2 regions of the Kribbella sp. NPDC050470 genome follow, and region 2 is predicted to be linked to the other one. Evidence: riboswitches for the same ligand, from Rfam matches in the RefSeq annotation. Region 2 holds a riboswitch; the other holds the start of a gene.
What was found. A riboswitch is a leader RNA that binds a small molecule or an ion and turns the genes downstream of it on or off. The one in region 2 is predicted to bind S-adenosylmethionine.
Positions count from the first base shown of each region.

Region 1: linked by a shared signal. The riboswitch ahead of ACIBGM_RS19380 (aminotransferase class V-fold PLP-dependent enzyme) and the one ahead of thrC (threonine synthase) in region 2 are both predicted to bind S-adenosylmethionine.

Region 1 covers NZ_JBITHV010000006.1:269,035-276,620, forward strand. Annotated here, with positions in the region: gene ACIBGM_RS19365 (alpha/beta fold hydrolase) at 1-764, opposite strand, end outside; gene ACIBGM_RS19370 (TetR/AcrR family transcriptional regulator) at 819-1,364, shown strand; gene ACIBGM_RS19375 (prolyl oligopeptidase family protein) at 1,397-3,457, shown strand; gene ACIBGM_RS19380 (aminotransferase class V-fold PLP-dependent enzyme) at 3,468-4,832, opposite strand; SAM riboswitch class IV at 4,849-4,962, opposite strand; gene ACIBGM_RS19385 (DinB family protein) at 5,057-5,572, shown strand; gene ACIBGM_RS19390 (DNA translocase FtsK 4TM domain-containing protein) at 5,678-7,586, shown strand, end outside.
Region 2 covers NZ_JBITHV010000005.1:414,337-421,922, forward strand. Annotated here, with positions in the region: gene ACIBGM_RS17195 (Fic family protein) at 1-738, shown strand, start outside; gene ACIBGM_RS17200 (DNA-3-methyladenine glycosylase family protein) at 768-1,721, shown strand; gene ACIBGM_RS17205 (cation:proton antiporter) at 1,749-2,978, shown strand; gene ACIBGM_RS17210 (helix-turn-helix domain-containing protein) at 3,134-4,096, shown strand; SAM riboswitch class I at 4,162-4,301, shown strand; gene thrC (threonine synthase) at 4,315-5,574, shown strand; gene ACIBGM_RS17220 (ubiquitin-like small modifier protein 1) at 5,571-5,846, shown strand; gene ACIBGM_RS17225 (zinc-dependent alcohol dehydrogenase family protein) at 5,846-6,868, shown strand; gene ACIBGM_RS17230 (HD family hydrolase) at 7,231-7,586, opposite strand, start outside.

The sequences.
Region 1 (7,586 bases), on a different contig from region 2:
TGCAGATCGTCGACGTACGGCTCGTAGCCGTGCAGGAACTCGGCCCGGACGTTCGGATCCTCGGCGCCGAGCAGAACCAGCGTCCGGGTGGTCAGCTGCCGGTCCTTGTACTTGCCGCGCAGCATCTGCATCCCGACCGGCTGGATGAAGTGCCGGTACAGCGCGGACCCGGCCCGGGCGCGGGCCGGCTCGCGCAGCCGCTCGGTGAAGATCTCCAGGTCCTCGTCGCTGATCCCATGGGAGACCGACGCCAGCAGGTGGCGCGTCAGCCAGGTGCGCAGGGCCCACGGGCCGAGGCCCGGCACGGGCAGGATGAAGTTGAACCAGGCGTGCCGCACGAGGCTGCGCATCATCGCGCCGTCGAAATCGACGTACGGCGGCGGGATCGCGATCGACACCTGGTCGCGGACGCGCTCGGGATGTTCCAGGCACAGCAAGTACGCGACGATCGCGGACCAGTCGTGCGCGATCAGGTGCACCTGGTCGAGGTCCAGCGCGTCCAGCAGCGCGAGCACGTCGCCGAGCAACTGGTCGGCGGTGTACCCGTCGGGCGGCGCGTCGGTCCACCCGGCGCCGCGCAGGTCGGGGCAGATCACACGGTAGTGCTGAGCCATGGCGGGAATGACGTCGCGCCATTCCCACCAGTGCTGCGTGAAACCGTGGAGCATCAGGACGGCGTCGCCGCTGCCGGCTTCGGTCACATGCATCCGGAGTCCAGGCAGCTCGACGTAGGTGTGGGTCACCCCATCGAGTGTCGGAAGCATGGCATCGACGGTACTACGAACGTAGTACGAAGTCACTACGTCTATAGTGACCGCATGACGCCAACTCGTGTTCGCGTCCTGGACGCCGCGGTTGAGCTGCTCGGCACGGAGGGCCTGCGCGCTCTCACCCACGCCCGCGTCGACGAGAGGGCCGGCCTGCCCAAGGGCTCGACCTCGAACTACTTCCGCACCCGAGCGGCCCTGCTCACCGGTGTGGTCGACTGGATCACCGAGACCGAGGGGCAGGCGCTGAACACGGCGTTCACTCCGGCCACGGCCGAGGAGTTCGTCGACATCATGTGCGGACTGTTCGACTACCTCACCCGGGTCAACCGGGTTCGGACCACCGCACGGCTGGTGCTGTTCCTGGAAGGCAGCCACGATCCAGCCATCCGGGCCGGGCTGTCCCGCGGCCGGGAGGTGATGGAGAACATCGCCGTGACGGCACTGGCCGGCCTCGGGGCCCCCGATCCGCCGGCCGCCGCCCGGGCTCTCGCCGCCGCCTCGGAGGGGCTGATCCTGCACCGGATCGCACGGCACGACGACGTCGACCCCCGGCCCACTTTCGAACTGCTGTTGAAGGTTGCACTTGCCGGTTAGGTTTGTTGCACTTGCCGGTTAGGTTTGTCCGCATGACCTACCCGGAGAGCCGCCGCGACGACGTCGTCGAGACACTGCACGGGCATCGGATCGCCGATCCGTACCGCTGGCTGGAGGACCCCGACGCACCCGGCACCCGGGACTGGGTCACCCGCCAGAACGCGCTGACCGAGGCCGAGCTGTCGAGCTACCCGGAGCGGGCGTGGTTCCAGACCACGATGTCCGCGATCCTGGCCCGGCCGCGGGCCGGCGTCCCGGTGAAGAAGTCCGGCTGGTACTTCGTCGGCCGCAACGACGGCACCCAGGCGCAGGACGTCGTGTACGTCGCCGAGACCCTCGAGGACCTGGTCGACCGCGGCCGGGTGCTGATCGACCCGAACACGCTGTCCGAGGCGGGCACCGACTCACTGGGCACCTTCACGGTCAGCCCGGACGGCAAGTACTTCGCCTACGGCATCAACGAGAGCGGCAGCGACTGGACGACGTTCCGGCTGCTCGACATCGCCACCGGCACGCCGGTCGACGACGTGGTCACGGAAGCCAAGTTCTGCGAGGCGACCTGGTTGCCTGACAGCTCGGCGTACCTCTATCTGCACTACCCGGCGAGCGGGCGCAGCGAGGGCACCGAGACGAAGACGCTGGCCGGCGGCCGGTTGATGCTGCACCGGGTCGGCACGCCGCAGTCGTCGGACGAGCTGGTGCTGGACTTCCCGGAGAACGACCGCATCTTCATCACGCCCGAGGTGTCCGAGGACGACCGGTATCTCGTCGTCCACATCAGCGAAGGCACCGACCCGGCGACCCGGCTGTGGGTCTACCCGATCACCTCGGACGGCGGCATCGGCGAGCCGATCAAGGTGGTCGACTACCTCGCGGACGAGATCACGTTCGTGCGTATGTCCGGCGACCAACTGGTCGTGCGCACCGACCGCGACGCATCCCGCGGCCGCGTCGTGCTCGCTTCCCTTGACGGGCAGTTCACCGACCTGATCCCGGAGGGCGAAGGCACTCTGCAAGCGGTCCGCGGTACGGCGAGCGGTCTCGCCACGCTGACCCTGCTCAACGCGCAACCCGTGCTCACGCTCTACGCGCTGGACGGCTCCGACGCGCGCGTCGTCGAGGCGCCGGGCGGGGGAGTGGTCGGCATGAACGCCTCCCCGGAGTACGACGAGCTCTTCGTCGGGCTGTCCACGCCGACCGACCCGACCCTCTCGTACGTCGTGTCCGCCTCGACCGGCGCCGTACGCGCACTGCCCGAGCTCGTCCGCGGGTCCGGCGGCTTCACGTCACCGGCCATCACGGTCGAACGCCGGCTCGAGCCCGGCCGCGAGGTGCCGTACTTCCTGATCAGCCGCGCCGACCTGGACTACTCGTCCCCGCGACCGACCATGCTCTACGGGTACGGCGGCTTCCGCATCCCGATCCTGGCCGAGTACCGGCCCGGCTGGCCGGCATGGCTGGCCGCCGGCGGGGTGCTGGTGATCGCGAACCTGCGCGGTGGCGGCGAGTACGGCAGCGCCTGGCACGACGCTGGTCGCCTGAAGAACAAGCAGAACGTCTTCGACGACTTCATCGCCGTCGCCGAGCACCTGCGCGACACCGGCGTGACCACGTCGGAGCAGCTCGCCATCCACGGTCGCAGCAACGGCGGTCTGCTGGTCGGCGCCGTGATGACGCAGCGGCCCGACCTGTTCGCGGTCGCGCTGCCGGGTGTCGGCGTACTCGACATGCTGAGGTTCCACCTGTTCACGGTGGGGGCCGCGTGGACGTCGGACTTCGGGCATCCGGGCGACGCGAAGCAGTTCGAGGACCTGCTGGCCTACTCGCCACTGCACCGGGTGCAGGACGGGACGGCGTACCCGGCCACGCTCGTGGTCACCGGTGACCACGACGACCGGGTGGTGCCGTTGCACAGTCACAAGTTCATCGCCGCGTTGCAGCATGCCCAGTCCTCCGCCGAACCTGTCTTGACCAGGGTCGAGGTCAACACCGGCCACGGCTTCGGGAAACCCGCCGCGATGGTCGCGTCGGAATGGGCGGACCTACTGGCGTTCGCTGCTCACCATGTAGGCCTTGAACCTCCTGAGCAGTAGGAGGGCTGCATCACCAGATGCGAGGCGCTTGGAGGTCGCGGGGGTCGTCGGCGGGCTGACAGCCGTGCGCGGACTCCTCGTACTCCGACCGCGGTCCGCTGGTGGCCAGCGTCCGTACGGCGTTGACGAGACGGTCCACGTGCTCTCGGGTCGTCCCGAGGCCGAGGCTCGCGCGGACCGCCGTACCGTGCTCGGGGGAGTCCGCGAGCAGGTGGCCGACGAGCGGGTGCGCACAGAACTTGCCATCGCGGACGCCGACGCCGTACTCGGCGCTCAGCGCCGCGGACACCAGGGTCGAGGTCAGGCCGGCGACGGTGAAACACACCGTGCCGACGCGGTCCGCGTCCTGGCCGAAGATCGAGTACGTCGTGACGCCGGGAATCTGCGCGAGACCGGTCCGGAGCCGGGCGAGCAGGCTGCGCTCGTGCTGCTCGATGGCGTCGCGGTGCTTGCTGATCGCCGCACAGGCCGAAGCCAGCGCGATCGCGCCGATCACGTTCGGGGAGCCGCCCTCGTGCCGCGCCGGGCCGGTCGCCCAGACCACGAGGTCCTCGGTGACCGCAGTCGTCGCGCCGCCGCCGTACAGGTAGGGCTCAGCGGCGTCCAGCCAGTCGGAGCGGCCGATCAGGGCGCCCGCGCCGTACGGCGCGTAGAGCTTGTGGCCGGACAGCGCGACCCAGTCGACGTCGAGCTCGGCGATGTCGACCGGCCGGTGCGGCGCGAGCTGCGCGGCGTCCAGGCAGACACGCGCACCGTGCGCCTTGGCGACGGCCGCGATCTCGGCGATCGGGAAGATCTCGCCGGTCACGTTGGACGCACCGGTGACGACGACGAGCCGCGGGCCCTCGGGCGCGTTGCGGAGCGCGTCGGCGACGTTGGTCACCGCCTCGCTCGGGCTGGCCGGCGCAGCGAGGCGCACGGTCCGCTCAGCCGGCCAGGGCAGAAGCGCGGCGTGGTGCTCGGACTCGAACACGATCACGGTCGCGTCAGCTGGTACGGCGTGGGCTAGTAGGTTGAGCGCATCGGTCGTCTGCCGGGTGAAGATCACCTGGTCGTCGTCACGGGCGCCGATGAAGGCATGCACCTCGGCGCGGGCCCGCTCGTACCACTGCGTGGTAATGCGGGAGGCGTAGCCGTTGCCGCGGTGCACCGACGCGTACGACGGCAGTGCCGCCTCGACGCTGGCGCGCACCGACTCCAGACACGGCGCGCTGGCGCCGTGGTCGAAGTTCGCGTAGTCGGTGACCCGGCCGTCGGCCAGTGGGACCAGCAGGTCGGAGCCGACGGTGGCGGGGATGCTGCCGGTCGCGAGGCGGGCCACAGTCGGCCGCGCGGTCGTCGTACTGGCAGGCTCGAGGATGGAGAGGATCGACATGCTGCTGCTCCCAGGAAGTCCGCACTTGCCGAGCGGGGTATCCGCACGGCCTGGTCTTCACCCGGGGCACCCCACCGCGGAGGAGGGTTGCCGGCCAGCGAGCCGGGGCTTGACGCTGGCGCTCATGACCTGCCGAAGACGGTAACGAACGGGCTACGGTCGACGCCAGTGGCTATCTCATGTGATGAGATGGGCGAACACATCGTGGACAACTTGGGGACTGCATGACTTGGAGAGCGCCTGCCGTCGAGCGACCGGACGGCTCGTTGATCGCACCGGAGCGCGAGTTGCTCCAGGGCTACCTGGATTTCTACCGCACGACGCTGCTGTTCAAGTGCGCGGGGCTCACGGCGGCGCAGCTGGCCGAGCGGCCATCGCCGCCGTCGAACCTCTCGCTGCTCGGGCTGATCCGGCATCTGACCAAGGTCGAGCGGATCTGGTTCCGGATCCACTTCGCCGCCGATCCCGCCGAGCCGGTGTTTCCGCTCGAGCTCGGGAAGGACGCGGACTTCGAGCTGATCGATGCTTCGCTGGCCGAAGCGGAGTACGACGGCCTGATCGAGGAGTGGAAGCTGTCCGACGAGGCTGCTGCCGGGCACTCGCTGGACGAGCGCTTCACCTTCAAGGAAACTGAGTCGACGCTGCGGATGATCTACATCCACCTGATCGGCGAGTACGCCCGGCACTGCGGCCACGCCGACCTCGTCCGTGAACAACTGGACGGCACCACCGGCGCCTAAGCTGCGGACCTGGTCCGGTCGTGGCGCCGTGACGCTACGGATGGGGCAGCGTGATCGGCGTGTGACACGTGGGACTCGAGAGGTAATCGGGGTAGCCTGAGGTATATGGCGACCCGCACGTCTTCCCCGGCGCGGGCGCAGAAGTCGGCAGCCAACCGGCCGAGTACGGCGCGGTCGGCTGCTGGTGGACGCTCCCGTCCGTCAGGCGCCCAGAAACGTGGGCAGAGCACGAAGCGCGGCGGTGGATCCACCGCCGCGCGGACCAGCACGCCCAAAGTCAGCGGACCGGGCCCCTTCGCGGCCGCCATGCTCGCGCTCGGCCGCGGCTTCGTGAAGCTCTGGATCGGCATCGCGCACCTGCTCGGCGGCATGGTCCGCGGGATCGGCAACGGCGCCCGCGACCTCGACCCCGAGCACCGCCGCGACGGCGCCGGCCTGTTCCTGATCGGCCTCGGCGTCGTGGTCGCCGCTGCCATCTGGTGGCAGCTGCCAGGTGCCGTCGGCAACGTCATCCGGACCGTCGTCGGCGGCAGCGTCGGCATGATCGGCTGGGCCGTGCCGCTGATGCTGCTGTTCATCGCGCTGCGCACCATGCGCCACCCGGACCGCAACGGCCCGGTCGGCCGCCAGGTGATCGGCTGGACGACGTTCGCGCTCGGTGTGCTCGGCCTGATCCACATCGCCAACGGCCTGCCCCGGCCCGGCAACCCGGCCGACGCGCCGATCCAGGAGGCCGGCGGCGCGATCGGGTACTTCATCTCCACGTTCCTGTCCGACCTGCTCACGCAGTACGTCGCGGCCCCGCTGCTGGTCCTGCTGTCGATCTTCGGCGCCCTGGTGATCACCGGGACGCCGGTCTACGCGATACCCCTGCGGGTCCGCGCGGCCTTCGACGTACTGATGGGACGTACGGCGCTGCCCGAGGACGCACCGTCCGTCGTGGCCGCGCCGACCGACGACACCGTCCGGCTGACCCGCAAGGAGCGCCGCGCCAAGGCCGCCGCCTCCGAGGACGAGGACGGCGAGCCCACGGTCAAGCCGTACGACTCGCCGGTGCTCGAGGGGCGGGAAATCAGCAAGCGCGGCCGCAAGTCGAAGGCCGCGCCGCCTCCCCCGGAGGAGGACGCGTACGACGCCGACGCCGCGGCGGCCGCCGTACCCTCGCCGTCACCGGTCGTTGCCTCGGGCAAGTCTTCTTCGGACTCGCCGCCCGAGCCGCCGCCGCACACGCCGCTGCCGCAGCGGGTCGAGCAGCTGAGCCTGTCCGGCGACATCACCTACACGCTCCCCGACGGGCAGATGCTCAAGCCCGGCTCGGTGCACAAGGCGCGGACCAAGGCGTCCGACCAGGTCGTCGACCGGCTCACCGAGGTGTTCGAGCAGTTCGGCATCGACGCCCAGGTCACCGGCTACACCCGCGGCCCGACCGTCACCCGGTACGAGGTCGAGCTCGGCTCCGCGGTGAAGGTCGAGAAGGTCACCGCGCTGTCGAAGAACATCGCCTACGCGGTCGCCTCGGCCGACGTCCGGATCCTGTCGCCGATCCCGGGCAAGTCCGCGATCGGCATCGAGATCCCGAACACCGACAAGGAGATCGTCAGCCTCGGCGACGTGATCCGGTCGGCGACCGCGCGCAACGACCACCATCCGATGGTGGCCGGGCTCGGCAAGGACGTCGAGGGCGGGTTCGTCGTCGCGAACATGGCGAAGATGCCGCACCTGCTGGTCGCGGGCGCCACCGGTTCGGGTAAGTCGTCGTTCGTGAACTCGCTGATCACCTCGATCCTGATGCGGGCCACGCCGGACGAGGTGCGGATGATCCTGGTCGACCCCAAGCGGGTCGAGCTGAACAACTACGAGGGCATCCCGCACCTGATCACGCCGATCATCACCAACGCCAAGAAGGCCGCCGAGGCGCTGCAGTGGGTCGTCCGCGAGATGGACATGCGGTACGACGACCTGGCCGCGTTCGGGTTCCGGCACGTCGACGACTTCAACAAGGCGGTCCGGGCGG
Region 2 (7,586 bases):
ACGGGGGAGAACGTCTACGAGGGACCGTCGGCGGAGCAGGTGCCCGGCCTGGTCGCGGAGTTGATGGAGGTGCTGGCCGGTGACGGCGGAGTGGACCCGCTTGTGCATGCGGCGATGGCTCATCTCAACCTCGTGATGATTCATCCGTTCCGCGACGGCAACGGCCGGATGGCCAGGGCGCTGCAGACTCTGGTTCTCTCCCGCGGCGGCATCGGCGAGCCGGCGTTCTCCAACATCGAGGAGTGGCTGGGTGGCAACACCGAGGACTACTACCGCGTCCTGGCCGCAACCGGTGCGGGATCCTGGCATCCCGAGCGATCGGCCGAGTTGTGGGTCAAGTTCAACCTCCGTGCTCACCACATCCAGGCGCAGACGGTGCGGCGACGCTACCGCGAAGCCGGCAAGTTGTGGTTGGCGTTCGACCAGTTGATCGAACAGTTCGGCTTGGCCGATCGGGTGGCAGACGAGCTGTTCGATGCGTCGCTGGGGTTCCGGATCCGCCGCTCGACGTACGTCCGACGAGCCGAGATCGAGCAGCGGACGGCGACGAGGGACCTGGCCAGGCTCACGGAGCTGAACCTGCTCCGACCGGTTGGTGAGACCAAGGGACGCCATTATGTGATGGGCGAACGGCTCGCCGTTCTTGTGCAGGACGTGCTGTCCACGCGCGAGCGGTTGGTCGATCCGTATCCATGGATGCGCGAGCGCTTGGCCGGAGCGGCAACGCCGATCCGCTAGTTGTCCGTGGCGTGAGTAAGACTTGGGGCGTGAGTTCGGTGGTGCGGGTTTGGCGTCCTGGGCGGGTGGTGGATCCGCATTCGGTGATCGGGGGTCTGCGGAAGGGGCCTGGCGATCCGGCGTACGTCTTCGATCCGGTACGGCGCACCGTCTGGCGGGCGACGCGGACGCCGGAGGGGCCGGTGCTGCTGCGGCTGACGCCGTCCCCCTCGACCGGTGAGGTGGAGGCCGAGGCGTGGGGTCCGGGCGCCGGGTGGGCGCTGGACGGGGTGCCGGAGCTGCTGGGGGATGCGGACAGCTGGGACGGGTTCGAGCCGTTGCCGGAGCACCGGGCGCTGGTGGACGCGGCGCGGCGGTTCCCGCACGTCCGGGTGCCGCGGACGCGGGCGGTGTTCGAAGCGATGGCCGCGGCCGGGATCGAACAGGTTGTCACCGGCAAGGAAGCGTTTCGGGCCTGGCGCGTGATCCTGCGCGAGTACGGCGAGACCGCGCCCGGACCGCAGCCGCCGGACGGGCGCGTGATGATGGTCCCGCCGGCGCCCGAGGAGTGGCGGATGATCCCGTCCTGGCAGTGGTTGCGGGCCGGTGTGGAGAACCGTCGTTCGAGGGTCGTGATCACGGCTGCCACTCGGGCCAAGGCGTTGGAGCGGACGCTCGAGCTGACCGACTCCGCGGAGATCGAGCGGCGGCTGCGGTCGTTGCCTGGCGTCGGTGTGTGGACGGCTGCTGAGGTGCGACAGCGGGCGCATGGTGATGCGGACGCGTTCTCGTTCGCGGACTACCACGTGTCCCGCAACGTCTCGTACGCGCTGATCGGCGAGGAGCTCGACGACGACGGCTGTGCGGAGCTGATCGAGCCGTACCGGGGTCACCGGTTCCGTGTGCAGCGGCTGCTCGAGCTGACCGGAGTCGGCCACCCTCGCTACGGCCCTCGCAAGTCCCTGCCGACGCACACGCCGGGTGCGACTCATCGCTTGAGGTAGCCGCCCGCTGGGCACTGGTCCGGCACGATGACGATCGACGGGGACGGGCTGTACCTGGTCGCCGGGTTGGCTCTGCTGCTGGGCGCCGTACTGCCTCGTCTGCTCCGCCAGTACGCCGTCTCCGCGCCGATCGCGTTCCTCGGCGCAGGTCTGTTGCTCGGCCTGGCCGTCGACCGCGCGCAACTCAGCCCGATCGCTGAACCCGAGCTGACCGAGCACCTGGCTGAGCTGACCGTCATCATCGCTCTGATGGGTGTCGGGCTGGCGATCGACCGGCCGATCAGCCTGCTCCGGTGGAGTGTCACGTGGCGGCTGCTGTTCGTTGCGATGCCGGCCTGTGTCGCTGCGCTGACCGGAGTGGGCTGGCTGCTCGGTCTGGCTCCGGCGACTGCGTTGCTGATCGCCGCCGTACTCGCGCCAACCGATCCGGTGCTCGCTTCCGACGTACAGGTTGCCGGGCCGACGACCGGTGAGAGCGCTGAGCCGGACGAGGAGGACGAGGTGCGGTTCGCACTGACGTCCGAGGCTGGGCTGAACGACGGTCTGGCGTTCCCACTCGTCTATCTGGCCGTCTTCGCGGCCACCAAGTCGCACTCGGTGTGGGAGTGGTTTGGTTGGTACGTCGTAGGTAAGACAGTGGTCGGGGTCGCGGTCGGCCTTGGCGCGGGTTGGCTGCTGGGCAAGATGGCGTTCAGTGCGCCCGCGAAGAGCTTCCGGCTGGCGGACTCACGTGAGCCAGTCCTCGCGCTGGCCATGACGCTCGGCGTCTACGGGCTGACCGAGGTGCTGCACGGGTACGGGTTCATCGCGGTCTTCGTCGCCGCGCTCGCGCTTCGGGCGGCCGAGCGGAGTCACGAGTTCCACGCGGAGCTGCACAACTTCATCGGGGAGCTCGAGCACATCCTGACCTGGGGAATCCTGCTGCTGCTCGGCGTCGCGATCACCGGTGGCCTGCTCGAGCCGCTCACACTGGCCGGCGCGGTGAGCGGCGTACTGCTGGTGCTCGTCGTCCGGCCGGTCGTCGCGTGGCTGTCACTCGCACGCTCGGAGCTGGATCGCTCCGAGCGCTGGATGACGGCGGCCTTCGGGGTCCGGGGGGTGACGTCGGTCTACTACCTGGCCGCCGTCGGGGTGCATTTCGCGACCGACCTGCCGTGGCTGTGGGCGACCGTCGGCTTCACCGTCGTGCTGAGCGTCCTTGTGCACGGCGTTGCCGCGACGCCTTTGATGCGTACGCTCGACGGCCGTCGGCGGTGAGCGCGCCTGCGGGCGGCGTGAGCCCGTGCCGGACGGCGGAGGCGGCGTTGATTCCGGCTGCGATCTCCTTCAGAACCTTGAACATGACTCCATCGTCCGCGGCTGGAGGCGTTCCCAGAAGTGGCGCTGGGGACGACTATCGCTAAGATTGTGACATGGGACAACGGACGGTTTCTGTCCTCGCGTACGACGGGATGACGGCCTTCGAGGCCGGGATCGTGATCGAGGTGTTCGGGCTGGCCTGGCCGGACATCGACCAGCCGTGGTACGGGCTGAAGGTCTGCACCGAGACACCGGACCCGATCCGCGTGCTCGGCGGCGCCACGCTGAGCACCCCGCACGGCCTGGACGACTTCGCGGCCGCGGACACGGTCGTCATCCCGAGCGTCCACGACCCACGCGGTGAGACGTCGCCGGCGCTGATCGAGGCGCTGCAGACTGCGCACGGGCGTGGCGCCCGGATGGTGTCGATCTGCTCAGGCGCGTTCGCGCTGGCTGCGGCCGGTCTGCTCGACGGACGCCGGGCAACGACGCACTGGCGGTACGCCGACATGCTGCGTGAGCGCTATCCGAAGATCCACGTCGATCCAGAGCCGCTCTACACGGACGAAGGCGACGTACTCACGAGTGCGGGGTGTGCCGCAGGGCTGGATCTGGCCATGCACCTGGTGCGGAAGGACTACGGCGCGGCCGTGGCGAACGCGGTCGCCCGGCGGCTGGTGATCCAGCCGTACCGGGCCGGCGGGCAGGCGCAGTACATCGAGTCGCCGGTGCCGCCGGACCCCGACGACGCTTCGGTCGCGCGGAGCCTCGAGTGGGCGCTGGAGCATCTCGCCGAGCCGATCGGCGTACCGGATCTGGCCAGGCAGGCGGGGTTGTCGCCGCGGACCTACCTGCGGCACTTCGTGAAGGCGACCGGGACGACACCGGGCAAGTGGCTGATCGCGCAGCGGATCCAGGCGGCTCTGACGATGCTGGAGACCGGTGACGCCCCGGTCGAGGAGATCGCGACCGCAGCCGGCTTTGCGACACCGGTGACGCTGCGTCATCACTTTGCCAAGCAGCTTCACACCTCGCCGTCGGCGTACCGCCGTACTTTCCGGGCCCGGCACGGTTGAGATCGAGTGTCTCGGATGGTGGGAACCGAAGACACAATATGGACCCGATTGGGTAATCTCGGGGGAGCTCATCCAGAGGGACTGAGGGAAACGGCCCGTCGAAGTCCCGGCAACCCTCCCCGTTGAGGTCCCGTCCGGGACCCTCGCGGCGGAACGGTGCCAAATCCGTCCCGCGCCGAGATCCGGTGTCCGGGGAAGATGAGGAGGGAACCTCACTCATGAGCCTGACCGCCACCCACACCATCCGTGAAGGTGCCTTCGGCAACGGTACGCACCTGAGCTGTCGCGCCTGTGGGGCGAAGTCGCCGCTCGGTCCGTTCTACGCCTGTACGGAGTGCTTCGGTCCGCTCGAGGTCGGGTACGAGTACCCCACCATCACCCGCGAGCAGATCGAGGCCGGACCCAAGAACATCTGGCGCTACCAGCCGCTGCTGCCCGTCCCGGTCGACGTGGCCAGCTTCCCGAACACCGAGCCCGGCTACACCCGGCTGATCGACGCCGGCAACCTCGCCCGCGAGCTGGGCCTGCGCAAGCTGTGGGTGAAGGACGACTCGGGCAACCCCACGCACTCCTTCAAGGACCGCGTGGTCGCCAGTGCCCTGAGCGCCACCCGCGAGCTCGGCATGAAGGTCTTCGCCTGCCCCTCCACCGGCAACCTGGCCAACGCCGTCGCCGCGGCCGCCGCCCGGGCCGGCATCCGCTCGGTCGTGTTCATCCCGCACGACCTCGAGCGCCCCAAGGTCATCACCAGCGCCGTGTACGACGGCACGCTGGTCGCGGTCGAGGGCAACTACGACGACGTGAACAAGCTGGCCTCCGAGATCGCCGGCGAGGAGGAGGGCTGGGCGTTCGTCAACGTCAACGTCCGCCCGTACTACTCCGAGGGCTCCAAGACCCTCGCCTTCGAGATCGCCGAGCAGCTCGGCTGGCGGCTGCCGCAGCAGATCGTCATCCCGGTCGCCTCGGGCTCCCAGCTGACCAAGATCGACAAGGGCTTCACCGAGCTCGGCAAGCTCGGCCTGGTCGACGCCACCGACTACAAGGTGTACGGCGCCCAGGCCACCGGCTGCTCGCCCGTCGCGCAGGCGTTCCGGGACGGGTACGACGTGGTGAAGCCGGTCAAGCCGGACACCATCGCCAAGTCGCTCGCGATCGGCAACCCGGCCGACGGACCGTACGTGCTGGACGTGGCCCGCCGTACCGGTGGCGCGATCGAGGACGTCACCGACGAAGAGGTCATCGAGGGCATCCGGCTGCTCGCCCGCACCGAGGGCATCTTCACCGAGACCGCGGGCGGGGTGACGGTCGCGACGCTGAAGAAGCTGGTCGAGACCGGCCAGCTCGACCCCGAGGCCGAGACGGTGATCATCAACTCCGGCGACGGGCTGAAGACCCTCGACGCCGTGGCCGACCGGGTCGGCCCCAAGGTGACCATCCCCGCGTCGTACGACGCCTTCGTGAAGGCAGGCCTGCAGTGAGCGTGAGTGTCCGGGTCCCGACCATCCTGCGCCAGTACACCCAGGGCGCGTCCTCGGTCAGCGCCGAGGGCGCGACGCTCAGCGAGGTGCTCGAGTCCCTCGACACCGCCTACCCGGGCATCAAGGGCCGCGTCCTCGACGACTCCGGCGAGCTGCGCCGCTTCGTCAACGTGTACGTCGACAACGACGACGTACGCTTCGCCGACGGCCTGCAGACCTCGGTGAAGGACGGCGGCGAGATCTCGATCATCCCCGCAGTCGCCGGCGGCTGATGCGCGCTGTTCTGGTTGAGCAGTACGGCGTCCTGCCGACTGTTGCCGAGGTAGCGGACCCGGAGCCGAAGCCCGGTGGTGTCGTCCTGAAGGTCGAGGCCACCGGGTTGTGCCGCAGCGACTGGCACGGCTGGATGGGGCATGACCCGGACATCGTCCTGCCTCACGTCCCTGGGCACGAACTGGCCGGAACGATCGCCGCCCTCGGCCCCGGGGTGACCGGCTGGCAGATCGGCGACCGCGTCACCACGCCGTTCATCTGCGCGTGCGGCACGTGTGAACAGTGCCTCTCCGGGAACCAGCAGGTCTGCCCCAACCAACTCCAGCCCGGCTTCAACTACTGGGGCTCGTTTGCGGATTTTGTCGCCGTACCGTTCGCAGCTGTGAACCTGGTCCGGCTGCCGGACGACCTGTCCTTCGACACCGCCGCCGGCCTGGGCTGCCGCTTCGCCACCTCCTTCCGGGCTGTCCGCCAGGTCGGCCGAGTCGTCGCAGAGGAGAACGTCGTCATCTTCGGCTGCGGCGGCGTCGGGTTGTCGGCGGTCATGATCGCGGCCGCTCTCGGCGCCCGCGTGATCGCCGTCGACACGAACCCCGACGCGCTGGACCTCGCCCGCACGTACGGCGCCGCCGACACCGTCTTGGCGTCTGCCGACACCGTGTCCCAGCTCCGTGACCTCACCGGCGGCGGCGCCCACGTCACCATGGACGCCCTGGGTTCCAACGACATCGTCCAGCAAGCCCTCCTCGCCCTGCGCCCCCGCGGCCGCCACCTGCAAGTCGGCCTCCTGCCATCCGGCGTCCAACTCGACGTAGGCCGCCTGATCGGCCAGGAGTTGGAATGGCTGGGCAGTCACGGCATGGCCGCCCACGCCTACCCCGAGATGCTGAACCTCGTTGCCGCCGGCAACCTAGACCCCGCCGCGCTGATCACCCGCACCATTCCCCTCGCCGAAACCCCCACCGCCCTGGCCGCCCTCACCAACGGCACCCCGGCCGGCATTACGATCATCCGCCCGTAAGCCGCCCTCCGGCACACCCCGGCCACCGTCCATCGGGCAACGCACCGAGGGTTTGCGCAGGAACTCGGGGCCTTGAACACGCTATGTCCTGTTCAAGGTCACCGCCGCGCGTCAGGACCCGCTCAACGGTCTTCCTCGAACATGCGGAGTCGTACCGTCAGGATGGGATCAAGGGGAACGCGGGCGAGGCGGGGTCTGGCCGACTCCGAGATCCAGTGCCTGATCTCAGCCACGGACGCCTGGGCATCCGTCAACAGGTCGGCCAACCTCATCAAGGCCACGTCCAGCGTCGGCTTCGCTTCGCTCACAGTCGCCGTACCCGCGTCACCCGGACAGCACGGCTCACCTTCGGCCACTCTCGATCAGCGGTCGCGCCAGGCGAGTGGGGATGTCACCAGCGCCGCTTCGGCGAGGCGGCGGGCGAAGGGGGTTTGGATGCGGGCGCGTGAGGATTCGATCCAGCCGTCGACCCGTTTGTAGCCGGCTTCGCCGTACTCGACCGCTTGCAGGAGGCACTCGAGGCGGTCGGCGTCCTTGGCGCAGCGGGCCTCGATGCTCTCTGCGGTCTCGTACTCGGTGACGGCCTCTCGAATGCTCTTGGCCGCACTCTCGGGAAGGACCGCGACTTGGTCCTCGGTGATGCTTTCGTTGCCGGCGACTTCCAGATAGGGCTTGGCGCTGTGCGGGATGTCGCCGATCCGGGTCTCCTGCGAGTCGT